DNA from 3 places in the Streptomyces sp. NPDC050264 genome. Region 2 is predicted to be linked to each of the others. Evidence: riboswitches for the same ligand, from Rfam matches in the RefSeq annotation. Region 2 holds a riboswitch; each other region holds the start of a gene.

Region 1 (9,357 bases), on a different contig from region 2:
ACCCCATCCAGGGCATCCGAAGTGAACGAACGTCAGTGAACGAACGTTATCCACAGCATCCCGCAACCGGCCGTTTCACGGTGCTCAGCGAGGGGGAAATCACACAGTGGGACACGTTCGCTGCGCGCCGCAACCGTATCGGTCGGCTGATCAGTCCATCCGGTACAGGCGCGAGGGGAGCCGCTTCGAGGTCGCCCGGCCACCGCGCCGACAGCCGCACGTCACGGTGGCACGGCACGTTCGGCCTTCGTACGTTTGGATCGGTCGGCACATCGGCCTGATCGTGGGCTTGCTTCGCTCGGCTCCTCATGAGTGCACACGGGGGACAGAGGTCTCCCCCGCGTGCCGACGGGAGGTCGACCGATGAAGGTCACGAGGGCTTTGCCCTTTCGCCCGCTCTGCCACCTGCTGCCGACCGGACTGGCAGGTCTGTCGATCGCGCTCTTGAAGGCGACCGCGCTGGAGCTGGCGATCCTCGCGGGGCATCTGCTCCTCTATCCCTCGGGAATCCTCCCGGAGCGAAGGCATCCGGCGGCGCTGCCGGTGATGGCGTCGTCGGACGCCGCCCTCACGCCGGCGGATCTCGAGAACCTGGAGAACGCGACCGACGCCGACGACCTGAAGGACATGAGCGGCCTGGCGGACGCGCCGCGCCTGCCCACCGCCGAGAAACCTCCGGTGCTGCTGCTGCACGGCTTCATCGACAACCGTTCGATCTTCGTCCTGCTGCGCCGTTCGCTGATCCAGCACGGCAGGCAGCGGATCGAGTCGCTCAACTACTCGCCGCTGACCTGCGACATACGGACGGCGGCGGCGCTGCTGGCCCGGCACGTCGAGGAGTTGTGCGAGCGGACGGGCCAGGAGCGGATCGACATCGTGGGCCACAGCCTGGGCGGTCTGATAGCGCGCTATTACGTGCAGTGCCTGGACGGCGACGAGCGGGTGCGCACTCTCGTCACGCTCGGCACACCGCACGCGGGGACCAGGGCCGTGCCGCTCGCGGACGCGCATCCGATCGTGCGGCAGATGCGTCCGGGCTCGTCGGTCATCGAGGAGTTGAAGAGGCCGGCGCCGGACTGTCGTACGCGCCTTGTGAGCTTCTGGAGCGATCTCGACCAGTTGATGGTGCCGCTGGAGACGGCGTGCGTCGAGCACCCGGATCTTCTCGTGCAGAACGTGCGGGTGACGGGGATCGGTCATCTGGCGCTGCCGGTGCACCCGGCCGTGGCGACGGGCGTCCGCCAGGCGCTCGACGCCGACCCGACGAGGGAAGGAGCGGGCGCCGCCGACTCGTTCGGCGGCCTGACGGTGGCGTGACGAGGCCCGGCCGGACACGTCCGGACTGACACCTCCGAACCAACGCCTGCGACGGGTCAGATCCGAACCGGCGCTCCGAACCGGCACCTCCGGCCGACACCTCCGACCGGTCCGATCCGACCGGGCAAATCCGGCGAAACGTCGAACGCACCTCGAACCCAGCGCCAAAGCTGTGCCCACTGTTCACCGAAAGGCGGCTGATTGCCCCATTCCGCGGGGCATGAAACCGGCCGAAGATTGTCGCGCCCACGTACTGCCGGGTACAGTCGCCGCACTGCTCTGGCAGCCCTGTTGTCGAGGCGAAAGAGAAGTGGGTGAACGACCGTCATCCGTCGGGAACCGCGCATTATGCGGCGCACGACGGTTACTCCACGACCAGCTTCGTAGCCGATCCTCTCTTCGGCGACCTGCCGGGCAACGACCCGTACAGCACTGGTTCCCACGAAACGGGCACCTACGCCACGAGTTCCTACGAAACGGGCGCGTACGCCACGGGCCAGTGGCCCACCACCGGCGAACAGCAGCAGTACGCGGCTCCCTACGCGGCATCGCCGTACGACACATCGACGTTCACCGCACCGGCGTTCGAGACATCGGCGTACCCCACCTCCGCGTACGACACGGGCAGTTACGACACGACCGCCATGTGGGCGGCGGGCGACGCCGGTTACGGGCAGCAGCACACCGGCCAGTGGGGCGCGCAGACCTACGACACGCAGACTTTCGAGGCGCCGGTCTTCGGGACGACGGCCTACGACACGGGCGCGTACGACGCCACGGCGTGGAATTCCGACGGAACCGCCGTGCTGGACGCTCCCGTCGGGACGGCCGTGCATGACATGCCCGTCGGAACCGCCGTGCATGGCGACCTCGACGGAACGGCCGTGCACACCTTCGTGCCGGACCAGTACACCCCCACCGAACATCCCCGGGCACACGAGGACTCCGAGACCGAGCCGGACCCGCAGCCGGGAACGGCCCTGGACCTGGAACCCGCGGAGGCCGAAGCGGCCCCCGCCGGACCGGAGTTCACGCGGCGCGCGGCACCCCGCGGCGGCCGGTCCCGGCGCCGCACCCCCGCCAAGCGCTCCGCTCTGCTGACCATCGCCGTGCCGTCGGTGTGCGTGGTCGGCGTCGCCGGGGTCGCGGCGGCGTCCGTGGGCGGCATCGGCGGGGACGACGGCAAGGAGACGCAGGCCGCGTCGGCGCCCGACGCGAGCGCGGTGAAGCCGTCCGTCGCCAACAACAAGCTGGACACACAGCTCAAGGACGTGTCCGCGGACGCGGGCGACTTCGCCGACCGGGCGAGCCGCACGCAGGAGCGGATCGACCTGAAGGCGAAGCAGGAGGCCGACCGCAAGAAGGCCGCCGAGGAGGCCGCGCACAAGGAGGCGATGCGGCCCAAGTTCGCGCTGCCGGTGAAGCAGCACGGGCTGAGCGCCTACTACGGGCAGGCCGGTATCAACTGGATGTCCGTGCACAGCGGCATCGACTTCCCCGTCTCGTACGGGACCGAGGTGATGTCGGCGACGGACGGGACCGTGCGCACGCAGTGGAACAGCGCGTACGGGAACATGGCGATAGTCACCGCGAAGGACGGTACGGAGACGTGGTACTGCCACCTCTCCTCGCACACCGTGATGAGCGGGCCCGTGAAGGCCGGTGACGTGATCGCGCACTCGGGCAACTCGGGGAACTCGACCGGGCCGCACCTGCATTTCGAGGTACGACCCGGGGGCGGCTCGGCGATCGACCCGCTGCCGTGGCTCCGCAGCCACGGCCTCGACCCGACGTGAAGCCACCCCGGCCGGGCCGGGCGCTACAACTTCTCGACCGGCGCGTACCGCAGCAGCAGACGCTTCGGCTTGGGGTCGCCGAAGTCGATCGTCGCCTCCGCGTTCGACCCTGATCCGCTCACGCCCACGACCGTGCCGAGGCCGAACTGGTCGTGTGTGACGCGGTCGCCGACGGCCACGGCGACGACCGGCTTCTCGTTGGCGCGGCGCGTGGCGAAGGCCGGTGTCGTGCGGGAGCGGGACGACGACAGGGATGCGGCGATACCGCCGCCGATGCCCTTGGTCGAGGGCGCGGGCGCGGAGCCGCCCGTGCGCTTCCACTCCAGATGCGCCTCCGGGATCTCCTCCAGGAAACGCGAGGGCGGGTTGTACGAGGGCTGGCCCCAGGCGCTGCGCATGGAGGACCGGGTCAGATACAGCCGCTCCCGCGCGCGGGTGATGCCGACGTACGCGAGGCGCCGCTCCTCCTCCAGTTCCTTGGTCTGTCCCAGGGACCGCATGTGCGGGAAGACGCCGTCCTCCATGCCGGTCAGGAAGACCACCGGGAATTCGAGGCCCTTCGCGGTGTGCAGGGTCATCAGGGTGATGACGCCGCTGCCGTCGTCCTCCTCGTCGGGGATCTGGTCGGAGTCGGCGACGAGCGCGACGCGCTCCAGGAAGGCGGAGAGATCACCGCGGGTCGCTTCGCCCTCGCCCTCGTCCTCACCCTGAGCCGAATCCGCACCGGAATCCGCATTCGCGTCCGGCTCCGAAGCCGTGGCGGACTCCTGCTCGAACTCCAGCGCGACGGCGGCGAGTTCCTGAAGGTTCTCGATCCGGGTCTCGTCCTGCGGGTCCGTGGAGGACTGCAGTTCGGCGAGGTATCCGGTGCGCTCCAGGACGGCCTCCAGGACCGTGGCCGGGCCGGCGCCCGACTCCACGATGGTCCGCAGGTCCTCCATGAGGGTGTTGAACCGCCGTACCGCGTTCGTGGAGCGGGCCGCCATCCCGTATGCCTCGTCGACCCGGCGCAGCGCCTGCGGGAAGGAGATCTTCTCGCGCTGGGAGAGGGCGTCGATCATGGCTTCGGCGCGGTCGCCGATGCCGCGCTTGGGCACGTTCAGGATGCGGCGCAGGGGGACGGAGTCCTCGGGGTTCGACAGGACCCGCAGATACGCGAGGACGTCCCTGACCTCCTTGCGCTCGTAGAAGCGGACGCCGCCGACGACCTTGTAGGGCAGGCCGACGCGGATGAAGATCTCTTCGAAGACACGCGACTGCGCGTTCGTCCGGTAGAAGACGGCGACGTCGCCGGCTTTCGCGTCGCCCGCGTCCGTGAGCCGGTCGATCTCCTCGGCGACGAACTGGGCCTCGTCGTGCTCGGTGTCCGCGACGTAGCCGGTGATCTGGGAGCCCGCGCCCGCGTTCGTCCACAGGTTCTTCGGGCGGCGCGACTCATTGCGTTCGATGACCGCGTTGGCCGCGGTCAGGATCGTCTGCGTGGAGCGGTAGTTCTGCTCCAGGAGGATCGTCGTCGCGTCCGTGTAGTCCTCCTCGAACTGGAGGATGTTGCGGATCGTGGCGCCGCGGAACGCGTAGATGGACTGATCGGCGTCGCCCACGACGCACAGCTCGGCGGGGTCGGCGTCGTTGCCCTCCGCGTCCGTGGCCGGTCCGACGAGTTCGCGCACCAGCGCGTACTGCGCGTGGTTCGTGTCCTGGTACTCGTCGACCAGGACGTGCCGGAACCGGCGGCGGTAGTGGTCGGCGACGTCGGGGAACGCGCGCAGCAGGTTCACCGTCGTCATGATCAGGTCGTCGAAGTCGAGGGCATTGGCCTCCCTGAGCCGCGACTGGTACATCGCGTAGGCCTGGGCGACGGACTTCTCGAACCCGTCGGCGGCGGTCGCCGCGAAGTCCTCCTCGTCGATCAGCTCGTTCTTCAGGTTCGAGATCTTGGCGCTGAAGGACTTCGGGGGGAACTTCTTCGGGTCGAGCTCCAGGTCACGGCAGACCAGGGCCATGAGGCGCTTGCTGTCGGCGGCGTCGTAGATCGAGAACGACGACGTGAAGCCGAGCTTCTTCGACTCGCGGCGCAGGATGCGCACGCACGCGCTGTGGAAGGTGGAGACCCACATGGCGTTCGCGCGCGGTCCGACGAGGGACTCGACGCGCTCCTTCATCTCGCCCGCGGCCTTGTTCGTGAAGGTGATCGCGAGGATCTGGCCGGGGTGCACACCGCGCTCGGCCAGCAGGTAGGCGATGCGGTGGGTGAGGACGCGGGTCTTGCCCGAGCCGGCGCCCGCCACGATGAGCAGCGGGGAGCCACCGTGCGCGACGGCCGCCCGCTGGTTCTCGTTCAGCCCGTCCAGGAGGGCTGCCGGGTCGAGGGCCGGGCGCGGGGCGCCGTCGCGGTAGTACGCGTCCCTGGCCGGGGGCACGTCGAACTTCCCGCCGAACAGGTCGTCCGGGATCGGCTCCGGTACCGGTCCTTCGTGCTCGCTGTCGGGCGGCGGGGGCTCCTCGGTCCGGTTCTGGAGGCCTGCCAGGAAGCTGTCGTCAAAGAGGCTGCTCATCGCCATACGAGTCTAGGCCGCCCCACTGACAGCCCGCCCCCACCTTCACAACCCCGCACATTCACGCATCCGCCATCACCCGGTGCGATCACTTCGTCACCTGGCGCGGCCGGCTCCGGTTCCGCCCGGGCGTCCGGCCCCCGGTGTCGCCAAGGTCACGAAAATGTATCGGGCAAATCGAACAACGACCTTCACAGCAGCAACACGAGTTGGCTACGGTGCTGCGCGGGCAGTCCGTCCCCCCGACCGCGAACAACGCGGCGAGCGGTCAGCCCCCGCCGAGTCCCGTACGCCGAGAGGCAGGGAACCGGGGACCCAACCGACCTTGGGGTGAATCGGCTCAACAGCCCAGCGGTACCGGGCAGTTGACCGTAGGGCAGCCTTCCGTAGGCCCGAACCCGACAGCTAACCCGGTAGGCGGACCACGGAAGGAGTCGCCTCCTTGGCGTCGCACCGCAAGCCGCGCACCCGCTCCCGGATGTCCGGCGGCCTTCGCACGACCCCGGCGGTCGGGATCACGACCGCCGCCCTCACCTCCGTGGCGCTGCTCTCGCAGACGGCGCAGGCCGCCCCCGCGCAGCCGGCCAAACCGAGCCTCCAAGAGGTGCAGAAGAAGGTCGACAGCCTGTACCGGCAGGCCGAGGCCGCCACGCAGAAGTACAACTCAGCCAAGGAGCAGACGGACAGCAAGAAGAAGCAGGTCGACAAGCTCCTCGACGACATCGCGCAGCGCACCGAGAAGATGAACACGGCCCGCCAGGAGCTGGGCCGGTTCGCCGCCCAGCAGTACCGCTCGGGCGGGATCAGCGACACCGCGACGATGTTCCTCGCGGACGATCCCGAGGACTACTTCGCGCAGAACCGGCTGATGAGCCGGATGACGGCCAGCCAGAAGAAGGCGGTCGACGCCTACCAGGAGCAGCAGCGCACGACCGCGAAGAAGCGCACCGAGGCGCAGGAGAACCTCCAGCAGCTCACCTCGTCGCAGACCGAGCTGAAGACCTCGAAACGGAGCGTGCAGACGAAGCTGTCCGACGCGCGCGAGCTGCTGTCCAAGCTGACCGCCGAGGAGAAGCAGCGGCTCGCGGCGATCGAGAAGAAGAAGGAAGAGGCGGCCCGCAAGAAGGCCGCGGAGCTCGCCGAGAAGCAGAAGGCCGAGGAGGAGAAGAAGCGCCAGGCGGCCGAGGAGGCGGCTCAGCAGGAGGGCGGCTCGGGTTCCGGCACCGGTTCGTCCGACACGTCGGCCGGCACCTCGTCCGGTTACGCGGCCAAGGCCGCGAAGGCCCTCGCGTTCGCCAAGTCCCAGGAGGGCAAGCCATACGTGTGGGGCGCCACGGGACCGGACTCGTACGACTGCTCGGGCCTCACCCAGGCCGCGTGGAAGGCCGCCGGCATCTCGCTGCCGCGTACCACGTGGGACCAGGTGGAGGTCGGCACGACGGTCTCCCTCTCCGATATCCAACCCGGTGACCTGGTGTTCTTCTACGACGACATCAGCCACGTCGGTCTCTACATGGGCGACGGCATGATGATCCACGCGCCGAAGCCGGGCGCGTACGTCCGCGAGGAATCCATCTACTACGACGGCACGGCGTCGATCCACAGCGTGGTGCGCCCCGCCTGACCTCGGCCGCGGTTACGTTCGGGCGGTGCAGCACCGCCCGAACCACCGCGCCGACGTGCCCCCGCGGCCCTTCTGGTCCCAGCTCCCGCCCGCCGCCGGCGCCGCTGTCATGGCGACCGGCATCATCTCGGTCGGGCTCCGTCTGACCGGGTACGGCGTTCTGTCCGCCATCCTCCTGGTGCTCGCCGCCGCGCTCTGGGTGCTTCTGGCGGCAGACTTCGCGCTCCGGCTGCTGCGCGACCGCGGCCGCTGGCGGCACGAGGCGGACACCCCGCCCGCGCTGACCGCCGTCGCGGCGACCTGCGTGCTCGGCACCCGGATCTCCCTCATGGGCCGGCAAGGGATCGCCGAGGTGCTGCTGGTGATCGCCGTGCTCGCCTGGCCGGGGCTGCTCTGCGTCGTCGTACGGCACTGGACACCACGGATGCCGGGGGCCGTCTTCCTGGCCTGTGTGGCGACGCAGGGGCCGGCCGTGCTCGGGGCGACGCTGTCGGCGGGCCTGGGCGTGGACTGGCTCGGTTACGCGTCGATGGTGGTGTTCTGGTTCGGCATCGTGATGTACGTCGCCGCGTTCACCCGGTTCGATCTCCGGCAGGTGTTCACGGGGGCCGGGGACCACTGGGTCGCGGGCGGCGCGCTCGCCATCTCGGCACTCGCCGCGTCGAAGCTGGTGCTCGCGGGGCGGGCCGGTGGCCTCTGGAACTCCGACGTCACCGGGGTGCTGCGCGACATGTGCGGGGTGCTGCTCGCGCTCGATGTCGCCTGTTACGTGGTGCTCGCGGTGGCGGAGGTGCTGGAGCCGCGGTTCACGTACGACGTGCGGCGCTGGTCGACGGTGTTCCCGATGGGGATGACGGCGGTGGCGATGCTGACGGTGGCCACCGCCGTGGAGGCGTCCTGGCTCGACGGGCCGGGGCAGGTGCTGCTGTGGATCGCGGTGGCCGTCTGGATCGTCACCGCGGTGGGGGCGGTCAGATCCACGGAGCGGGTCAGGTCCAGAGAACGGCGATGAAGATGTTGGCCACGGTCAGGCCGCCGACCGCCGCGAACAAGCCCTTCTCCGCCGTCTCCTCGTCGCGCTTCACGTACACGATGCCGAGGATCACGATCAGGATCGCCAGTTTCACACCGATCTTGATGTTGTTCACGGTGCTGCCGTCGGCCTGATTCAGGCCAACCAGGGCGACGCCGGTCACCAGCATGGTCAGGGCGCCGTGCAACATCGCCTTGTTGAAGCGGGCGGTGCCCTGCCCGATCGCCGACATCTGCGTGAGGAAACCGCCGAGGAGCGCGGCGATGCCGATGATGTGCAGGCCGACGAAGAGATGGATGAGTACGTCCATGGCTCCGGAGCCTAACGGGATGCCGGATTCCTCTGTGCGCCGGGCGTCCCCGGACAACCGACTGTCACTCTCTGCCACCACCCGTAACAAACGAGCCAGTTCCGAACAATCCAACGCCACCCCGTTACGCCGAGGTTTAGCGTCCTTCCTCAGGTGCCCGGCTCCCCACCGCCGCCCGGGCCAGGGGCGGCAGTCGGACACCACCGCCGAGAAAAGTCCGGCGGCGGCCCGCCCCCCCTGTGCGGGCCGCCGCCGGACGCGCGACCGGCGGCAGTAGGAACCGGAAGGACGTGGCTCTTCGTGCCCGCAGCGCATCGCAAGCCGAAACGGCGTTCGCTCAGTGGCAGTACGATCCGCACCGCGGCCACCCTCGCTCTCGCCTCCGCGGCCACCGCCACCGTCTTCGACGGCGGCGCGGCGCACGCGGAGCCGAACCTCAGCCCCGCCCAGGTCAAGGCGAAGGTCGACCGGCTCTACCAGGAGGCGGAGGTCGCCACCGAGAAGTACAACGGCGCGAAGGAGAAGGCCGGGCAGGCCCGCAAGAAGGTCGGCTCGCTGCAGGACGAGGCGTCCCGCAGGACCGAGTCCCTCAACACCCAGCGGCAGAAGCTGGGTGCGGTCGCGGCGGCGCAGTACCGCACGGGCGGCGTGGACCCGTCCGTCCAACTGCTCCTCTCCTCCTCCCCCGACCGGTACCTCGACGAGGCGTCCCTCGCGGACCG
Region 2 (9,357 bases):
CCCTCACCCTCACGGGTTAGTTCCTGGAAAGGAATCGACACATGCTCGACCCCTGTGTGCCGGTCGTGCTGCTGCGGATCGACCCCAACCCCTTCCACCACGGCACGCTGGGGGCGGCGCGATCCCTGGGACGCTGCGGTGTGGAGGTCCATGTGGCGGCCGTGGCGGCCGGCAGCCCGGTGGCCCGCTCGCGTTACGTCACACAGATGCACCCCGCGCCACGCCCGGGCGCGTCGCTGAACGAGGTCGTCAGGATCCTGCGGCGAACGGCGGCACGGATCGCCCGGCCCGCGGTGCTGATCCCGATGGATGACGCGGGGGCCATCGCGGTGAGCCAGCTGCGCGAGACGCTGACCGAGATGTTCCTCCTGCCGGAACAGCCCGAACACCTCGCCGAGTACGTCGCGGACAAGGCACGGCTGCCCGAGCTCTGCCGCGCCGTCGGCATCGAGCACCCGGCCACGCTGCTGCCGCGGGACGAGTACGAGGCGTACAGCGGAGCCGAGGAACTCGGCCTGCCCGTCGTGGCGAAGTGGAGCCACCCGTGGCTCCTTCCCCCGGGTTCGGGCCTGCGCAGTACGAGCCTGGTCAGAACCCCGGAGGAGGCGAGGAGCCTCTACCTGAGGGGCCAGGGCACCGGCAGCGAACTGCTGCTGCAGAGGTACCTGGCCGCGGGACGGGGCAGCGACTGGTTCTTCCACGGGTACGTCGACCGGCACGGGAAGCTGCACGGCGGGGGAGCCGGCACCAAGGAGCACGCCTGGCCGCGCCGCGCTGGGCTGACCGCGGTCGGCCGCTGGGCCCCCGTCCCCGAACTGCAGGTCACCGTCGAGCACCTCGTCGAGGCACTGGAGTACCGGGGCATCTTCGACATCGACTTCAGGGTGGACGCCGAGACGGGCAAGTACTGCCTGCTGGACTTCAACCCCCGCCCCGGCGCCCAGTTCAGGGTGTTCGCGGACGGCAACGGGCTGGACGTCGTACGGGCCCAGTACCTCGACCTGACCCATCAACCACTGCCCGACGGGCGTGCCCTGCCCGGGCGCACCTTCATCGTGGAGAACTACGCGCCGCTGTCCGCGCTGCGGGCCCTGATGACATCGACGCTGCCCGCCCGACGCTCCGCCGTGACCGGGGAGTTCGCCTGGCACGCCACCGACGACGCCGCGCCCGCGCGGGCCATGGCGGCCGAATGGTCCCAGCACGCGGCCCGCCGGCTGCTGCGCCGCCCGCGCCCGGCGCCGGCCGCCGCTCCGGGGACACCCGACGAGGGTCCGAGCGGCCCGACCGAACCCGCTGCCGCCGTCCGGACCGCGACGGCTGAACGAAAGGCGAGCTGCTGATGCACGACCTGTTGGTTGTGGGCGCCGGCCCCTATGGCCTGTCCATTGCCGCCCACGCCCAAGCGCGCGGCCTCGACACCCGGGTGTTCGGACGCCCGATGGATTCGTGGCGCCACCACATGCCCCGGGGCATGTTCCTCAAGTCGGAGCCGTGGGCCTCCAACCTCTCCGCGCCGGGGGCCCGGTACCGCCTCGACCAGTACTGCGCGGGCGAAGGCCTCGTCGCCCGGCACGGCCTGCCCATCCCTGTGGAGACCTTCGCGTCCTACGGCCTGTGGTTCGCGCGGCAAGCGGTGTCGCAGCTGGACGAGCGGCTGATCGAGCACATCGACACGGCGCCCGACGGATTCGTCGTGCGGACCGAGGACGGGCAGACCCTGCGCAGCAGGGCCGTGGCCCTGGCCAACGGCCTGCTGCCGTACATGCACATCCCGGAAGCCCTGCGGGACCTGACGGGCGAGCAGGTGTCGCACAGCAGCCAGCACAACGATCTCGGCCGGTTCAGGGGCTCGGACGTCACGGTCGTCGGAGCCGGGCAGGCGGCGCTGGAGATCGCGGCGCTCCTCGCCGAACAGCAGACCCGGGTGCGGATCGTCGCGCGCGCCGCCGAACTGGCCTGGAACACGGTCCCGCCACCGTGGGAGCGCCCCCTGCACAAGAGCCTGCGTGCTCCGCACAGCGGGCTCGGCAGCGGCTGGCGCAACTGGTTCTACTCCGAGAGGCCGGGCGCGTTCAGAAGGCTGCCGGAACGCACCCGGGCCGCCATCGCCACGACAGCGCTCGGACCCGCGGGTGCCTGGTGGGTCAGGGACCGGGTGGACGCCGGCGCCATCGACATCCGGATGGGGCGCACCCTCGTGGACGCGAAGCCGGCGGCGGGCCGGATCCACCTGCGCGCAGTGGGTTCCCCGCAGGGCATGGAGGACTTCGAGACCGATCACGTCATCGCGGCCACGGGGTTCCAGGCGACCTGCGCGCGGATGACGCTGCTCGCACCCGGCGTGCGACAGAAGCTGGCCCGGCCCGAGGAGACACCGCGGGTGGCGCGGGGCTTCGCCGCCGCCTGCCCGGGTCTTTTCCTCGCGGGCCTGGTGACGACGCCCGACTACGGGCCGGCGATGCGCTTCGTCCACGGAGCGACCTACACGGCGCCCACCCTGGTCGACGGGGTCGAGCGGTACCTGAAGCGGCAGCCCTGGCGCGGGAGTTCGGCGGTTCCGCCGGGCAGGAGGCATGCCCAGGACCCGGTGACGGTCGCCTCCGAGAGCTGAGGCGGCGGCTACGGGGCTCGATGGGGTGACAGCGCGGGCAAACGGGTGAACCGGTACTCCGGGGCCCGCGGGTCGGTGGTGCACTGTCGCCTGCCATGAGAACGGCCGCGCTGCCTTCCGTCCAGCCGTCGGCTTCACGCCGATGGAGGGCAGCCTGTATCCGCGGCGTCCTCTGGGGGCCGGGAAGAGTGTTGGCGTAGCTCTTCCCGGCCCGACACTCAGCGCCGTGCGGAGCGGGCCCTGCGGTACAGGATTCCGCCGCCGAGCATGAGGCCGGCGCCGGCCGCCGCTGCCGCCAGGACGTTCTGGTCGACTCCCGTCTCGGCGAGCTGCTCCCGCGCCACCGGCGCCCGGAGAACGGCCGGCGCATCCACCGAGGGCACGTGCCGGCGACTGACCGCGTCGACCTCCACGGCGTGGTGCCCGCCGGGGACGGCCCGGTCGGTGGGCGGCTCGGACGGCCCCTCGGGCGGCGCCGGGGGCACCTCGTCCTCGCCGGGGCCCGGTGTGGCCGGCGTGTCCCCGCCGTTCGCGCACGCGTTGCCCATGGCGGGGTTGAGCACACCCACCACATCGACGGTGTCGCCGCACAGATTCAGGCCGACGTTCACCGGGGCCTGCACGGAGTTGCCCGCCAGGACGCCACTGGAGTGCGTCGAACTCCCGGTGGCGGTGGCCGAGTCGGCGTGGGGCGCGGGTGCCTCGGCGGGACCGCGCTCGGGCGCGCTGTCGTCCCCGTATCCGCCCGTCCGCGGGCGGCTGACCGAGGAAGCGACGGCGTGGGCGTGCCCCTCGTTCTTGCACGTGTTGCCCATGGCGGGATTCCCCACGCCCACCGCGTCGACGGAGTTGCCGCAGAGATTGACCGGTACCGCCACAGGAGCCGCGACCGAGTTGCCCGACAGTACGCCGGGAGAACCGCCGGACTGTGCCGCGCCGCCCGTCCCGGCGATCGCGCTGCCGCCGGGCATGGACAGAATGCCTGTCGCCGCCGCGGCCGCCACAACCCCGATTCTCAGTGCCTGCTTCAATGTGTTTCCCTTCCTGCTCCAAATTCGAAGCCGACCCTGGAGCTCGGAGGCATCCAGGGTCGGCCGGGGGACTAACTGCGGTTCCCGCGTCAGTCGTTGGCGCAGGTGTTGCCGAAGGCGGGGTTCAGCAGACCGATGACGTCCACGGTGTTGCCGCAGAGGTTGACCGGGATGTGGACGGGGACCTGCAGCAGGTTGCCCGACAGGACACCCGGGGAGCCCACGGCCGCACCCTGCGCGCCGGAGTCGGCGAACGCCGGGGCCGCCATGCCGAGGGCCATGACCGCACCGGCCACGATGGTGGCGCTCTTCTTGACAGACATGTTGTTTCTCCTGTTTCCGAGGAAGTTTTCAAGGCGTCCGAGCGGCCAGGCAGTCACCTGTACCGCCCGGACTCCCCGCGATAAAAAGGCCCGAACCGCCCGCAGTTGAAGGATGCGGACGGCCCGGGCCGGGTGCGCGGTGGCCGATCAGCCGTTCTGCGTACCGTTGGCGGAGAGGACCGGGATGTCATCCAGGATGTGCGACAGCGGCTCGTCGCCCTTGGCCTGCGTCGAGTTCTCGACACACTGCTGGTTCTGCGGGGCCGACAGGATCGGGATGTCCTGAACGGCGACGTTCACGAGGCCGACCAGCGAGCCGACGTTGGCCTTGACCGGCAGACCGATGCAGGGCTTGTTCAGCGAACCCTGGACCAGGCTGAGCTGCGGGCTCATGTCGCCGTCGGTCGAGGAGTTACCGAAAGCCTGCGACGCGCCGTTGCCGCTGGCGGACGTGGTGCCGCTGTCGTCACCGAGCGCCAGCGCCTGCGGCGCGGCCGCAGCGGAGACACCGACGACGGACACGGCGACTGCAGCTGCAGCCATTGCCTTCTTGAGCATTTTTTCTGTTCCTTTTCTGACAGGCACCGGTTACTGCGAAAGGAATAACTCCCCGAGGTCGGGATGGTTCCTCATGTTCACCCGTAACGCCGAGAGTCGGATAATCCTCACGGAGTGTCGATCCCCATCCGAGTGAATCTGTGCAACCAAACTGCCCCTTGCGTAGTTGTTACTAATGCTCTCGGAAACAACGAAGGGGAATCTCTCATGATGAAGAAGGCTGTGGCGGCTGCCGCTGTCACCGCGTCACTCGTCGGCATCTCTGCCGCGGTGGCTCCGCAGGCCCTGGCGGCGGGCGATGACGGCGGGACGACCTCGTTCAGCGGCAACGGCGCGTCGCAGGCGTACGGCAACTCGTCCACGCACGGCAACATGAGCCCGCAGATGGCGCTGATCCAGGGCTCGCTGAACAAGCCCTGCATCGGTCTGCCCGCCAAGGCCAACATCGGCTCGCTGGTCGGCCTCGTGAACGTCGCCGTTCAGGACATCCCGATCCTGTCGGCCCCGCAGAACCAGCAGTGTGTCGAGAACTCGACGCAGGCCAAGGGCGACGAGCCGCTGTCGCACATCCTGGACAACATCCCGGTCCTTTCCGGCAACGGAACCGGTAACCACTGATCCGCATGCCGTACGTGTTGGGCCGCCGGTATCGGCGGCCCAACTTTGTTTTACGAGTGCACGCGTAGTTCGCAGGTATTAGGCCGAATGGGTCAGGGTCCGCAACTGTCGCAATCCTGGCCAGTTGTCTATGCGTAGCTCCGCCAACGGAGTTCGCTCATGAAGGGAATTCGCATGAAGAAGCTGTGGGCAACCGCAACGATTGCCGCTTCCGTGGCCGGCCTGTCGGCGGTGGCTGCTCCTCAGGCTCTGGCCATCGGTGACGACGGGAGCACCACGTCGGCCAGTGGCAACGGCGCCCAGCAGGCGTTCGGCAACTCCTCCGTCAAGGGGGACCAGAGCCCGCAGCTCACCCTGGTGCAGGGCGCGCTCAACAAGCCCTGTGTCGGTCTGCCGGTCAAGGCCAACGTCGGCTCGCTGGTCGGCCTCGTGAACGTCGCCGTTCAGGACATCCCGGTCCTGTCGGCCCCGCAGAACCAGCAGTGCGCGGAGAACTCGACGCAGGCCAAGGAGGACGAGCCGCTGTCGCACCTTCTGAGCGACATCCCGGTCCTCTCGGCCAACGGTACGCAGAACCACTGAAATACCTGAGGGGCAGCTGCCGAGCGCAGCTGCCCCTCAGACGTGTCCGGGTGCTCTGACTAGCTGCCGAGCAGGTTGGTGACCGGCGCCACCAGATCCGTCACCTGGTGCAGCTCGCTCAGCTTGTTCAGCTGGTTGAGGCCTTGGAGCTGCTCGGCCGTACGGGGCACCTCGTCGCGGTGCGAGGCCGGGACGGCCATGGTGGAGACCGCGTCGAGGGTCGCGGTGGGGGAGATGGCGTTGCCGGACGAATGGGGCAGCGTGGCGGCGCCCGCGGCCGGTGCGGCGATCGCGGTGGCGCCGACTGCGATCAGGACAGCGGTGATGGCTCGTCGAGTTGAGGTCATGTCTTCATAACTGCGTGCAAGACACGGCGGACACGGGACGAGGAAGCCCCCCACTCGACAGGTCTAAATGCCGGGCGGCCGTGCGACAGGGCGTGCGACAGACCGCTCGGAGGCGGAGCGGCGGAGGGCACGGGCGCGGTCACGGAGGCGATTGGCTTTCGTCGTCCCTGATGGCGTAGAGTTGCATTCATCGACGCGGGGTGGAGCAGCTCGGTAGCTCGCTGGGCTCATAACCCAGAGGTCGCAGGTTCAAATCCTGTCCCCGCTACTGAAGTCCGAGGCCGGAATCTTTCGAGATTCCGGCCTCGTTCTGTTTGCGGGCCTTTACGGGTTTCACCCGGACGGAGCAGTAATGCTCGCCCCTGGCCCCCCTTGCGGGAACCCTTGGTGAGACGCCGTATATCGGCCGCGGACGTGGCGGGAGACTAGTGGTGGGGCAGCGAGGAGGGCGGCACGGGCTCGGGGCTGATTCCGTCGCCACGCGTGCCTTTCTCCGCGTGCTGCCCCTGTTGATGATCACGGGCGGTGCGGTCTACGAATATTTCACCCCGTCCGGATTCGCCGGCTCCCCGCTGTTCAGCGCCGCGCCCCTGGTCGTCGCCCCGTTCTTCTCGCTGGGCAGCACGATCATGGCCGGGGTCGTGTCGATCGGCGCCATCGTCGCCGTACACCTCCGGTACTCGTTCCACTCCGACGTCTACACCGAGATGGCCACCGTGGCCACGGTGTGCGTCCTGGCCTGCTTCATCAACCGGATCGTGCGCCGCGGCGACGAGCAGCTCGCCTCCGCGCGGCAGATCGCGGAGGCGGCCCAGCTCGCGGTGTTGCCGGAGCCTGCCGGGCGGATCGGCGGCCTGGCCATCGCGGCCCGGTACGAGGCGGCGCAGGCCGACGCGTTCATCGGCGGTGACCTGTACGCGGTGCAGGACACTCCGCACGGCGTGCGGCTCGTCGTCGGGGATGTGCGCGGCAAGGGCATGGGCGCGGTCGCCGCCGTGGCCGTCGTCATCGGCGCGTTCCGGGAGGCCGCCGAGCAGGAGGGCAGCCTGGAGGCGGTCGCCCAGCGCCTGGAGCGGGCGCTGGCCCGGGAGGGCGGGCGGCGCCGCGGCATCGACGACTTCGAGGGCTTCACCACCGCGGTGCTCGCCGAGATCCCGCACGGCGGCGACCTCCTGCGCATCCTCAACCGCGGCCATCCCGAGCCGATCGTGCTGCTCGAGGACGGCACGGTCCAGGTGGTCGAGCCGGCCGAGGCGGCGCTGCCGCTCGGCCTGGGCGAGCTCGGTTCCTGGCCGGACCGGGCCACCGAGGCCAGGTTCCCGCCCGCGGCGACGCTGCTGCTCTACACCGACGGGCTCTCCGAGGCGCGCAACGCGAAGGGCGTCTTCTACGACCCCGCGACCCGGCTCGCCGGGCGCCTCTTCCCGGGGCCGGGGGAGCTCCTCGCGACCCTGGCCGAAGAGGTGCGCCTGCACACCGGGGGCGGCGCCTCCGACGACATGGCGCTGCTCGCCGTACGGCGTCCTTGATCAATGTCACGAGCGGTGACCGGACGACACCGCTGCGCATAACAATTGACACTACGTCAGAAACGGGCGGGTTTGGCGTGCGTCAAAACCGACGGTCAACTCGCCCGATTCCGCCCACTGGTGCCCCGTTAAGTCCCGGCCGTGAACGTGAACGATCAATGGGAACGGCTTGGAATTACTGTCTGCTGTCTATTAACGTTCGATAACGCAGCGCGGTCGTCCCAGCCGTCACAAGCGACGGCTCCGTGCGCACACGCTTAATCCCGCAAGGGAGCCGGGGAACCACCAACTTGGGGTGAATCAGGCATCGTTCCGACGTTTTTCGGGCGTCGGGCCGTGCTCGTAGGAGACCTTCCTGCTCCGAACCCGTCAGCTAACCCGGTAGGCGAGAAGGAAGGAAAGGAGAGCGCCCCCGTGGCGTCGAACCGTCCTGCCCCCGAGTTCTCCGCATTCTCCGCCGAGCCCGCCGATGGCGGGTTCGGTGTCGAGCAGGAGAGCTGGGAGGAGTGGAATCCCACCGAGGAGTCCGTCCGTCCCGTCCGCGGCAAACACCGCGTAGCCCGGCAGCGCGGTGGGCTCGCGCGCAGCTCCACGGTCCTCGGCGTCGGCGTGATCGCCGCCGTCGGCGCGGGCGGCATCGCCAGCGCGCAGGGCGGCAAGCCCGCGGTCCACATCTCCATGCCCGACCTCTCCGCCGTCAAGGACTCGCTGCCCGAGGCCAAGTCGCTGCCCGGCGTGGGCGCGCTCATATCCGGCGGTTCCGACTCCTCGTCCGGAGCGTCCTCGGCCAGCCCGCTCACCACGATGAGCAACGGGCAGTCGGACGCGGGCGAGACGCTGCGGGCCCGCATCATGCAGCAGGCCGAGACCCAGCAGGACGCCGCCGACGCCACGGCGCAGGCCGCCGCCGAGGAGGCCGCCGCCAAGCAGGCAGCCGAGGAGGCATCGGCAAAGCAGGAGAAGGCCGAGGCCAAGGCCGCTGCCGACAAGAAGAAGGCGGAGGCGGAGGCCAAGAAGAAGGCCGAGGCCGAGCGGCTCGCCAAGCTGGCCAAGAGCTTCAAGCTCCCCGTCGCCTCGTACACGATCACCGGCACCTTCGGGCAGCCCGGAGCCATGTGGTCCTCCGGCTACCACACGGGCCTGGACTTCGCGGCCTCCACCGGTACGCCGATCTACGCCGTCCACAGCGGCACCGTCACCGAGGCCGGCTGGGCGGGCGCGTACGGCTACCGCACGATCATCACCCTCGACGACGGCACCGAGCTGTGGTTCTGCCACCAGTCCTCGGTCAACGTCAGCGCCGGGCAGAAGGTCTCCACCGGCGACGTCATCGGGCGCGTGGGCGCCACCGGCAACGTCACCGGACCCCACCTGCACCTGGAGGTCCACCCCGGCGGGGACGCCACCGGCATCGACCCGGCGGCGTGGCTGCGCGGCAAGGGCCTCACGCCCTGAGTCCGGTCCGTCCCTGCGGAACACCGTCGATGGAATAGCGGGTTCCGTAGGGGCGTTGAACGACGAATGACTTCTTCTCCCTCTCTGCGCAAGCTCGGCTCCTCCGATCTGGAGGTCTTCCCGCTCTCCCTCGGGGGGAACGTGTTCGGCTGGACCGCCGACGAGGCCGCCTCCTTCGCGGTGCTCGACGCCTACACCGCCGGCGGCGGCAACTTCATCGACACGGCAGACTCGTACTCGGCCTGGATCGAGGGCAACGAGGGCGGCGAGTCGGAGACCGTCATCGGCAAGTGGCTCAAG
Region 3 (9,357 bases), on a different contig from region 2:
GCCGCCTGCTCGTCGGTGTGGCTGACGATGAAACGGGTGTCGGTCAGGACCAGGACGGTGACATGACGACGGACCTCGTTCGCGTCGAACGTGGTCTCCTGGTGCACGAGGTACGACGCGATCGGCTCACCGCCGACCGCGGCCTCCACCGCCTCGGCCACGAGGGCCGGGTAGTAGCCGCTGCGCTCGATCGCCGCTCGCAGCCCTTGGGTCGTCGTACTGGTCTTGGCCATGGGGTCCATCCTAAGGCCGGGAAGAGACTGCCGTTGCGCCTGTGGATAACCCTCCGTGAGGGCATTTCCCGGGGGTGTCGGTCAGTACGCGACGGGCAGTGTGCGGGGTCCGAGATCATCGCGGGCGGGTGGCGGCGCGAGCCGGACGGAGGCGCCGAGCACGGTCAGTCCGTGCGGGGCGACGACGACCGGTTCGAGGACGACGCCGACGACCTCGGGGTGGTCGTCGACAAGACGGGACACGCGCTGCAGCAGCTCTTCGAGCGCGGGCGTGTCGACGGGGGCGGCGCCGCGCCAGCCGAACAGGATCGGCGCCGTCTTGATGGAACGGATGATCCCCCGGGCGTCCTGGTCGGTGACCGGGATCAGGCGGTGCGCCGTGTCGCCGAGGAGCTCCGACGCGGCACCGGCCAGGCCGAAGGAGAGCACCGCCCCGGCCGCCGGGTCGATGACGGCCCGGACCACCGTGTCGACGCCGCGCGGGGCCATCGACTGCACGACGGGCCGCAGCTCGGCCGGCTTGCCGAGCTGCTCGGTCAGCTCCTCGTACGCGCGCCGCAGGTCCGTCTCGTCGGCGAGGTCCAGTCGTACGCCGCCGAGGTCGGCGCGGTGGCGCAGGTGCGGGGCGGTCGTCTTGAGGGCTACCGGGTAGCCGAGGGTGCGCGCCGCGTCGGCGGCGCGGTCGGCGTCGGGCGCGGGCAGTGTCTGTCGTACGGGGATGCCGTAGTGGGAGAGCAGTTCGCGGGCGTCCTTCGGGTCGAGCTCGACGCCGCGGGGGTCGTCCTCTTTTGCGAGCAGCTCGGTGATGAGAGCGGCGGCCGCCGACTCGTCGACGCCGTCGTACTCGGGCACCTTGCCGGGCTCGGCCGCCTCACGCCGCCACTGGGCGTACTTCACGACTTCGGAGAGGGCGTGGACGGCCCGCTCGGCGGCGGGGTAGGCCGGGATGAGGCGCGGAGTGTCCTCGTAGGCCTCGGTGGTGGCGGGGGCCGGCCTGGGCGCCTGTGTGTCGGGGGCGTCCGGGGCGTTGGGTCCGGTGCTGGCAGCGGCGACGTCCGGGGCGTTCGGGCCGGTGCTGGCAGCGGCGGAGAGGGCCTCGGCGAGACCGCCCAGCTCCACGTGGACGACAAGAACCGGCTTGGTGGGCGCCGCCGCCGCGGCCGCGCTCAGGGCGGCGGCCAGCTCGGCGTCCTCGGCCTGGCCCTCCCCCACCGCCGGCATGGCGGTGACGACGACGGCGTCGGTCTTGTCGTCGGCCAGCGCCTCTTCGAGTGCCGCGCGGAAGTCCGCCGCGGAGGCCGCTGTGGTCAGATCGCGCGGTGGCTTGGGACGCAGCCCCTCGGAGAGGCACACGTCGTAGGTCAGCAGGCCGAGCGACTCGGAGTTGCCGAGGATGGCGACGCGCGGTCCGGCGGGCAGCGGCTGGCGGGCCAACAGGAGCCCGGTGTCGACGAGTTCGGTGATCGTGTCGACCCGGATGACTCCGGCCTGCCGCAACAGGGCGGAAACCGTGGCGTACGGGAGACGTGTGGCGCGTACGGCATGCCCTGTAGGCGCGATTCCGCTGTGCCGGGCACCCTGCACGACCACGAGGGGCTTGGCCTCCGCGGTGCGGCGGGCGAGGCGCGTGAACTTGCGCGGGTTGCCGATGGATTCGAGGTACATGAGGGCGACGTCCGTGTCCGGGTCGTCGTACCAGTACTGGAGAACGTCGTTCCCGGAGACGTCGGCCCGGTTGCCCGCGGAGACGAACGTCGAGATCCCCGTGGCCCCGGTGACGCCGCCGCCCCTGCGGTGCAGGCGCGCCAGGAGGGCGATACCGATGGCGCCGGACTGGGCGAACAGGCCGATGCGGCCGGGGCGTGGCATCTCGGGGGCGAGCGAGGCGTTGAGCCGTACCTCCGAGGACGTGTTGACGACTCCGAAGGCGTTCGGTCCGACGATGCGCATTCCGTAGGTACGAGCCTGTCGGACCAGTGCGCGCTGTCGCTCGCGGCCTTCGGCGCCGCTCTCCGCGTATCCGGCGGAGACCACGATCAGTCCCTGTACGCCGCGTGCACCGCATTCGGCGACGACCTCGGGCACGTGTGGCGCGGGGACGGCCACAACGGCCAGGTCGACCTGCTCGGCGGGGTCGATGTCGCGTACGCACCGGTGGGCGGGAACGCCGTCGACCTCGGTCAGGTCCTCGGGGAACGCCTTGTTCACCGCATACAGGCGGCCCGTGAAACCCGCGTCCTTCAGGTTGTCGAGAACGCTGCGACCCACTCCTCCGGGGGTGCGCCCCACGCCGATCACCGCGACGGAGCCGGGCGCGAGGAGCCTCTGCACGGAGCGGGCCTCGGCGCGCTGCTCACGGGCGCGCTGCACCGCGAGGGACGCCTCTGTGGGCTCCAGGTCGAACTCCAGGCGGACCACGCCGTCCTCGAAGCTGCGCTTCTGTGTGTACCCGGCGTCCGTGAACACCTTGATCATCTTGGTGTTGGCGGGCAGCACCTCGGCGGCGAAGCGGCGGATGCCTCGCTCGCGGGCGACGGCGGCGACGTGTTCCAGAAGGGCGGATGCCACACCCCGTCCCTGATGGGCGTCCTGAACGAGGAAGGCGACCTCGGCCTCGTCGGCGGGCGCGGAGGCGGGCCGGCCGTGCGCGTCGATCCGGTCGTAGCGGACGGTCGCGATGAACTCCCCGCCCACTGTGGCGGCGAGCCCCACACGGTCCACATAGTCGTGATGGGTGAAGCGGTGCACGTCCTTGTCGGACAGGCGCGGGTAGGGCGCGAAGAAGCGGTAGTACTTCGACTCGTCCGAGACCTGCTCGTAGAAGCTCGTCAGGCGCTCGGCGTCCTCGGTGGTGATCGGCCTGATCCGGGCGGTGCCGCCGTCGCGCAGCACCACGTCGGCCTCCCAGTGGGCGGGGTAGGCATGCCGGTCCGACGGGGTCTCCATGCCGCAAGAGTAGGGCCGGGCGCCGACAGTCGTACGGGTCGCGTCCCGCGCGCGTGGGAGGCAGGCTATGGAAGGCCGGAGAGCGGCGCTCTTACGCGGCCGGGTCCGCGGTGAGCATGCTCGGCGGTATGTGAGAATGGTCTAGACAACTGTGAGACACCTGAAGGGCAGCATCACATGGCTGAGCGCCGCGTCAACGTCGGCTGGGCCGAGGGCCTGCACGCCCGACCCGCCTCCATCTTCGTCCGCGCGGCCACGGCGGCCGGCGTCCCCGTGACGATCACCAAGGCCGACGGCAACCCCGTCAACGCCGCCTCCATGCTCGCGGTGCTCGGCCTGGGTGCCCAGGGAGGCGAGGAGATCGTCCTGGCCTCCGACGCCGAGGGCGCGGACGCCGCGCTCGACCGTCTGGCGAAGCTGGTCTCCGAGGGCCTCGAGGAGCTCCCCGAGACCGTCTGATCCCTGCAGTCCGGCGGAGCCGTGCGATTTCCCCGAGGGGCGCGCGGCTCCGCCGTTTGGCATTCGGGCAGCATTACAGGGAATTCACGCGCGCCGGTTCGGACATCGGAATTACACCGCGCCGACCGTCAATAATCTGGGCAGCCGAATACGCTCCGCGGCCATTCAGTGAATACCGCACTTCTTTGTATACGACTCCCCTGTTAATGACGGAGCCCCGCCGTGTTTACGGCATGTTGCGAAGTCCTCACACGCTCGCCCGCATGGGGAACGCGCAGCCGGTGGGCCGTCGTGGCGCGCTCCGTGTGCGCAGCGGTCAGGGCGCGGGCGCGCTCGGCGTCGCCACGGGCCACCGCGTCCACGATGGCGCCGTGCTCGGCCCAGGACTCGGCCGGCCGGCTCGGGCTCTCCACGGCGTACATCCAAGCGATCTTGTGCCGGAGCTGGGTGAGCAGGGTGATCAGGCCGGGGCTGCCGGAGGCCTGCGCGAGGGTCTCGTGGAACCAGCCGCCCAGAGAGCGCAGATCCTCGCTCTGACCACGCCTGGAACGCTCCTGGCCCAGCCTGACGAGGCCGCGCAGGACTTTGAGATGGGCCTCGGTGCGGCGCTGTGCGGCGCGTGCGGCGCCCAGGGGTTCGAGCATCATGCGGATCTCCAGGAGGTCGGCCGCCTCCTGCTCGGTGGGCTCCGCCACGCACGCGCCCGCATGGCGCCGCGTGACGACGAAGCCCTCGGCCTCCAGGGTGCGCAGCGCCTCGCGGACCGGCACGCGCGAGACCCCGTAGCGGCGCGCGAGCAGTTCCTCGGTCAGCTTGCCGCCGCGCTCGTAGACACCCGCGACGATGTCGTCGCGGATCGCCGTGCATACCGAGTGCGCGGGAATGCGCATGACCCGACCTCCGTCTTAATCCCCGCGAAAAACGCGGTCGATCGACGCTTGTGCAAGCGCGATGGGCACCCGTTCGGCGCGCTTGCCCAGTGACTCTATTCCACCGTTCATGAATTTCCGACGGGAGGTCGGAATCCATGGATATTTTTTGGCCAGAAACGGTTCACGCACGCGAAAGCCCCGGCTCGATGAGCCGGGGCTTTCGCGTGGTGTCGCGGAGACGTCAGACGTTCACTCCGTGGGAGCGCAGGTACGCGACGGGGTCCATGTCCGATCCGTACTCGGCGGTCGTGCGGGCCTCGAAGTGAAGGTGCGGGCCCGTGGCGTTGCCAGTGGCACCGGAGAGGGCTATCTGCTGTCCGGGGGTGACCGCCTGGCCGACGGAGACACCGATGGACGACAGGTGACCGTACTGGGTGAACGTGCCGTCGTTCATCTTGATCACGACGTTGTTGCCGTACGCGCCGCCCCAGCCGGCTTCGACGACAGTGCCGGAGCCGACGGCGTGCACCGAAGTGCCGCTCGCCGCGTGGAAGTCGATGCCGGTGTGGCTGCCGGAGGACCACAGGCCACTGCTCGCCTTGTAGGCGGTGGAGACGTAGGAACCGGAGATCGGCGCCACGAAGGTGTTGAGGCGCTTGCGCTCGGCCTCACGGGCGGCGCGCTCCTTGGCCTCGCGCTCCTTCTTGGCCTTCGCCTCGGCCTCGCGCTTGGCCTCCTCGGCCTTCTTCTTGGCCTCGGCTTCGGCCTTCTTCTTGGCGGCGGCCTCGTCGGCGGCCTTCTTCTGTGCGACTGCCTGCGCGTCGATCTGGGCGGCCAGGGAGTCGCCGATGGCGATGGCCTGCGTCAGTCCGTTCTGCTCGGGGACCGCGTTGTCGGCGGCGAGAGCCGGGGCGGCAAGGCCGCCGATGACACCGGTCGTGGTGAGGGCCGCGACTCCGGCGACCTGCGCGGTGGTACGCGTGAGACGGCTCGGGCGACGGTGCTTCCCGGTGGCACGGGTGAACGCCATGTAGTGGCTGATCCTTTCCTTCCCTCTCGCCTACCGGGTTAGCTGACGGGTTCGGAGCAGGAAGGTCTCCTACGGGCTCCCTCCCCTTACGGGAAGAGCGCCCGATTCACCCCAGGGACTGCGGTGGGTCCCCGGCTCCCCTGGCTCGCGCCGTGGGGGACTCGGCGATGACTGTCCGGTGTCGCGGGCGCGACGCGTGTCTGGCGAACAGCCGGACCGACGCTAAGCGGAACATCTTTTCAGCAACAAACGGATCCTGTGTTTTGTAGTGCACGCCACAGGGCAGACAGGCAACCTCCGCCCCAATTCGGACATAAGAGATCCATGGTCGATCGGGGACGAACGTGCGCGCCAGCACGAAGCCCCGGTGACCGCTGCTCGAGTTCCAGCGGCCTCCGGGGCTTCGTACGACGTACGGGAGTGCGGTCAGCCGGTGACCACCGTCACCTCGCCGATACCGAGGGCCCTGACGGGCTCCTCGATCTGCGCGGCGTCGCCCACCAGGATCGTCACCAGACGGTCCGCCGGGAAGGCGCTCACGACGGCCGCGGTGGCCTCCACGGTGCCCGTCTCGGCGAGTTGACGGTACAGCCGGGCCTGGAAGTCGTCCGGCAGCTGCTGCTCGACCTGGTCGGCGAGGGTGCCCGCGACGGCCGCGGCGGTCTCGAACTTGAGCGGGGCCACACCCACCAAGTTCTGCACCGCGGTGTCCCGTTCGGCGTCCGTGAGGCCCTCCGCCGCCAGCGTGCGCAGCACCTTCCAGAGGTCGTCGAGCGCGGGCCCGGTGTTCGGGGTGTCCACGGAGCCGCTGATGGCGAGCATCGCCGCACCCGTCCCGTCCGGCGCGGAACGCAGCACCTGGGCGAAGGAGCGCACACCGTAGGTGTAGCCCTTTTCCTCGCGCAGGACGCGGTCCAGGCGCGAGGTGAGCGTGCCGCCGAGGCAGTACGTGCCGAGGATCTGCGCGGCCCACACACGGTCGTGCTTGTCGGGCCCGATGCGGCCGATGAGCAGCTGTGTCTGCACCGCTCCCGGGCGGTCCACGACGATGACCCGGCCGGTGTCGTCCGCGGTGACGGGCGGGAGGGGGCGGGGCTCCGTCGTGTCGCCCGTCCAGGCGCCGAGCGTGTCCTCGAGAAGGGTGTCGAGGTCGGTGTCCGTCAGGTCGCCGACCACGACGACCGTCGCGGTGGCGGGGCGTACGTGCTTCTCGTAGAAGGCGCGCACGGCCGCCGCGTCGATGGCGGTGACGGTCTCCTCGCTGCCCTGGCGCGGGCGCGACATACGCGCGCCGGCCGGGAAGAGCTGCTTGGAGAGCTCCTTGGCGGCACGGCGGCCCGGGTTGGCGCTCTCGTGCGGGATCTCGTCCAGCCGGTTGCGCACGAGACGCTCGATCTCGCTGTCCGAGAAGGCGGGCGCCCGCAGGGCGTCGGCCAGCAGGGCCAGGCCCTTCGGAAGGCGCGAGACGGGCACCTCCAGGGAGACGCGGACGCCCGGGTGGTCGGCGTGCGCGTCCAACGTGGCGCCGCAACGTTCCAGTTCGGCCGCGAACTCCTCCGCGGAGTGCTTGTCGGTGCCTTCGTTGAAGGCACGCGCCATGATCGTGGCCACGCCGTCGAGACCCGCGGGCTCGGCGTCCAGCGGCGCGTCCAGGTTGATCTCCACGGCGACGACCTGCTGGCCGGGGCGGTGACAGCGCAGCACGGTCAGGCCGTTGGCGAGCCGGCCGCGCTCCGGGGCGGGGAACGCCCACGGCTTGGCCACGCCTGCCTGGGGCTGGGAATGGAAGTCCATGGTCGCGAGCTGTTCGGTCACCGGCCCGCCTCCTCGTCGCTCTCGTCGCTCTCGTTGTCGGGCTCAGCGGGGGCCGTCGGCTCGTACACGAGGACCGCGCGGTTGTCGGGGCGCAGGCGGGCCTTGGCGACCTCCTGGACCTCCTCGGCGGTCACGGCGAGGACGCGCTGTACGGCGGTGAGGGCGAGCTGCGGGTCGCCGAACAGCACGGCGTAACGGCACAGTTCGTCCGCACGGCCCGCCACGGTGCCGAGCCGGTCCAGCCATTCGCGCTCCAACTGGGCCTGGGCGCGCTCCATCTCCTCGGGCGTGGGGCCCTCCTCGGCGAACCGGGTGAGCTCCTCGTCGACGGCGGCCTCGATGACCGGCACCTCGACGTCCCCGGAGGTCTTCACGTCGAGCCAGCCCAGGGAGGGCGCGCCCGACAGGCGCAGCAGCCCGAACCCGGCGGCCACCGCGGAGCGGTCGCGGCGCACGAGACGGTTGTAGAGCCGCGACGACTCGCCGCCGCCGAGGACCGTCAGGGCGAGGTCGGCGGCGTCGCACGCGCGCGTGCCGTCCTCGGGCAGCCGGTAGGCCGCCATGAGGGCGCGCGCCGGGACCTCCTCCTCGACGACCTCGCGCAGCTGCCCGCCGATCACCTCGGGCAGGGCGCCGTCGCGCGGTGCGGGCTTGCCTTCGTGACCGGCGATCGAGCCGAAGTACTTCTCGACCCAGGCCAGCGTCTCTTCCGGGTCGATGTCGCCCACTACGGAGAGCACGGCGTTGTTGGGCGCGTAGTAGGTGCGGAAGAAGCTCCGCGCGTCCTCGAGGGTGGCCGCGTCCAGGTCGGCCATGGAGCCGATGGGCGTGTGGTGGTAGGGGTGGCCCTCGGGGTACATGAGGGCGGTCAGCTTCTCGAACGCGGTGCCGTAGGGCACGTTGTCGTAGCGCTGACGGCGCTCGTTCTTGACGACGTCCCGCTGGTTCTCCATCGACTCCTCGTCGAGGGCGGCGAGGAGCGAGCCCATGCGGTCGGCCTCCAGCCAGAGCGCGAGCTCGAGCTGGTGGGCGGGCATGGTCTCGAAGTAGTTCGTGCGCTCGAAACTCGTCGTGCCGTTGAGCGAGCCGCCGGCACCCTGTACGAGCTCGAAGTGACCGTTGCCGTGCACCTGCTGCGAGCCCTGGAACATCAGGTGCTCGAAAAGGTGAGCCAGGCCGGTACGGCCCTTGACCTCGTGGCGCGAGCCGACGTCGTACCAGAGGCAGACCGCCGCGACCGGGGTCAGGTGATCCTCGGAGAGCACTACACGCAGGCCGTTGGCCAGCCGGTGCTCGGTCGCTGTCAGGCCGCCGGAGCCGGCCTCGGCGGTGGCCGTGTGACCCATGGGCATGTACGTCCCTTCGATCGCGGGGAAACGGAGATCATTGAGAACTGAGAACATTGGAAACACAGAACTGCTGCCAGTCCTGCCACTGTATGCAAGCGTGCAGGCACCTGGCGAAGTTCCCGCTCCGGCTACGCCGTGAGCGAGCACGCCGCCTCCCCGAGCGGGCCGCGAACCACCCGGTACGGACGGGGCGCGATCAGCGTTGTCAGTGGGGCGGTCCACAATGGTCCGCGACAGTTCCCGTACATGTTGGTGAAGGAGCCGCAGCAGCGATGGCCCGCCGCAGCACGAAGACCCCGCCGCCCGACGACTTTGAGGAGAAGATCCTCGACATCGACGTGGTCGACGAAATGCAGGGCTCCTACCTGGAGTACGCGTACTCGGTCATCTACTCGCGCGCCCTGCCCGACGCCCGCGACGGGATGAAGCCCGTCCACCGTCGGATCGTCTATCAGATGAACGAGATGGGCCTGCGCCCCGACCGTGGCTATGTGAAGTGTGCCCGCGTCGTCGGCGAGGTCATGGGTAAGTTGCACCCTCATGGCGACGCGTCGATCTACGACGCTCTGGTGCGTCTGGCCCAGCCGTTCTCGATGCGCGTACCTCTGGTCGACGGGCACGGGAACTTCGGTTCTCTGGGCAACGACGACCGT

What was found. Region 2 has a riboswitch for cyclic di-AMP ahead of AB0J02_RS35375 (M23 family metallopeptidase). Riboswitches for the same ligand answer to the same signal wherever they lie in the genome.
Positions count from the first base shown of each region.
Region 1: another riboswitch for cyclic di-AMP. It lies ahead of AB0J02_RS40575 (NlpC/P60 family protein); the one in region 2 lies ahead of AB0J02_RS35375 (M23 family metallopeptidase).
Region 3: another riboswitch for cyclic di-AMP. It lies ahead of AB0J02_RS34710 (M23 family metallopeptidase); the one in region 2 lies ahead of AB0J02_RS35375 (M23 family metallopeptidase).

Region 1 covers NZ_JBFAKV010000039.1:43,509-52,865, reverse strand. The annotation lists gene AB0J02_RS40590 (alpha/beta fold hydrolase) at 364-1,317, shown strand; gene AB0J02_RS40585 (M23 family metallopeptidase) at 1,632-3,113, shown strand; gene pcrA (DNA helicase PcrA) at 3,137-5,668, opposite strand; cyclic di-AMP (ydaO/yuaA leader) riboswitch at 5,935-6,104, shown strand; gene AB0J02_RS40575 (NlpC/P60 family protein) at 6,111-7,292, shown strand; gene AB0J02_RS40570 (tellurite resistance/C4-dicarboxylate transporter family protein) at 7,318-8,304, shown strand; gene AB0J02_RS40565 (hypothetical protein) at 8,282-8,635, opposite strand; gene AB0J02_RS40560 (NlpC/P60 family protein) at 8,936-9,357, shown strand, end outside.
Region 2 covers NZ_JBFAKV010000026.1:113,778-123,134, forward strand. The annotation lists gene AB0J02_RS35325 (ATP-grasp domain-containing protein) at 42-1,343, shown strand; gene AB0J02_RS35330 (SidA/IucD/PvdA family monooxygenase) at 1,343-2,614, shown strand; gene AB0J02_RS35335 (chaplin) at 2,833-3,645, opposite strand; gene AB0J02_RS35340 (chaplin) at 3,735-3,926, opposite strand; gene AB0J02_RS35345 (rodlin) at 4,116-4,526, opposite strand; gene AB0J02_RS35350 (rodlin) at 4,734-5,144, shown strand; gene AB0J02_RS35355 (rodlin) at 5,319-5,726, shown strand; gene AB0J02_RS35360 (hypothetical protein) at 5,786-6,073, opposite strand; tRNA gene AB0J02_RS35365 (tRNA-Met) at 6,268-6,341, shown strand; gene AB0J02_RS35370 (PP2C family protein-serine/threonine phosphatase) at 6,505-7,602, shown strand; cyclic di-AMP (ydaO/yuaA leader) riboswitch at 7,847-8,005, shown strand; gene AB0J02_RS35375 (M23 family metallopeptidase) at 8,017-9,057, shown strand; gene AB0J02_RS35380 (aldo/keto reductase) at 9,124-9,357, shown strand, end outside.
Region 3 covers NZ_JBFAKV010000025.1:136,882-146,238, reverse strand. The annotation lists gene AB0J02_RS34730 (DUF5998 family protein) at 1-233, opposite strand, end outside; gene AB0J02_RS34725 (GNAT family N-acetyltransferase) at 315-3,179, opposite strand; gene AB0J02_RS34720 (HPr family phosphocarrier protein) at 3,357-3,638, shown strand; gene AB0J02_RS34715 (GntR family transcriptional regulator) at 3,842-4,528, opposite strand; gene AB0J02_RS34710 (M23 family metallopeptidase) at 4,752-5,540, opposite strand; cyclic di-AMP (ydaO/yuaA leader) riboswitch at 5,553-5,717, opposite strand; gene AB0J02_RS34705 (pitrilysin family protein) at 5,967-7,334, opposite strand; gene AB0J02_RS34700 (pitrilysin family protein) at 7,352-8,707, opposite strand; gene AB0J02_RS34695 (DNA topoisomerase IV subunit A) at 8,977-9,357, shown strand, end outside.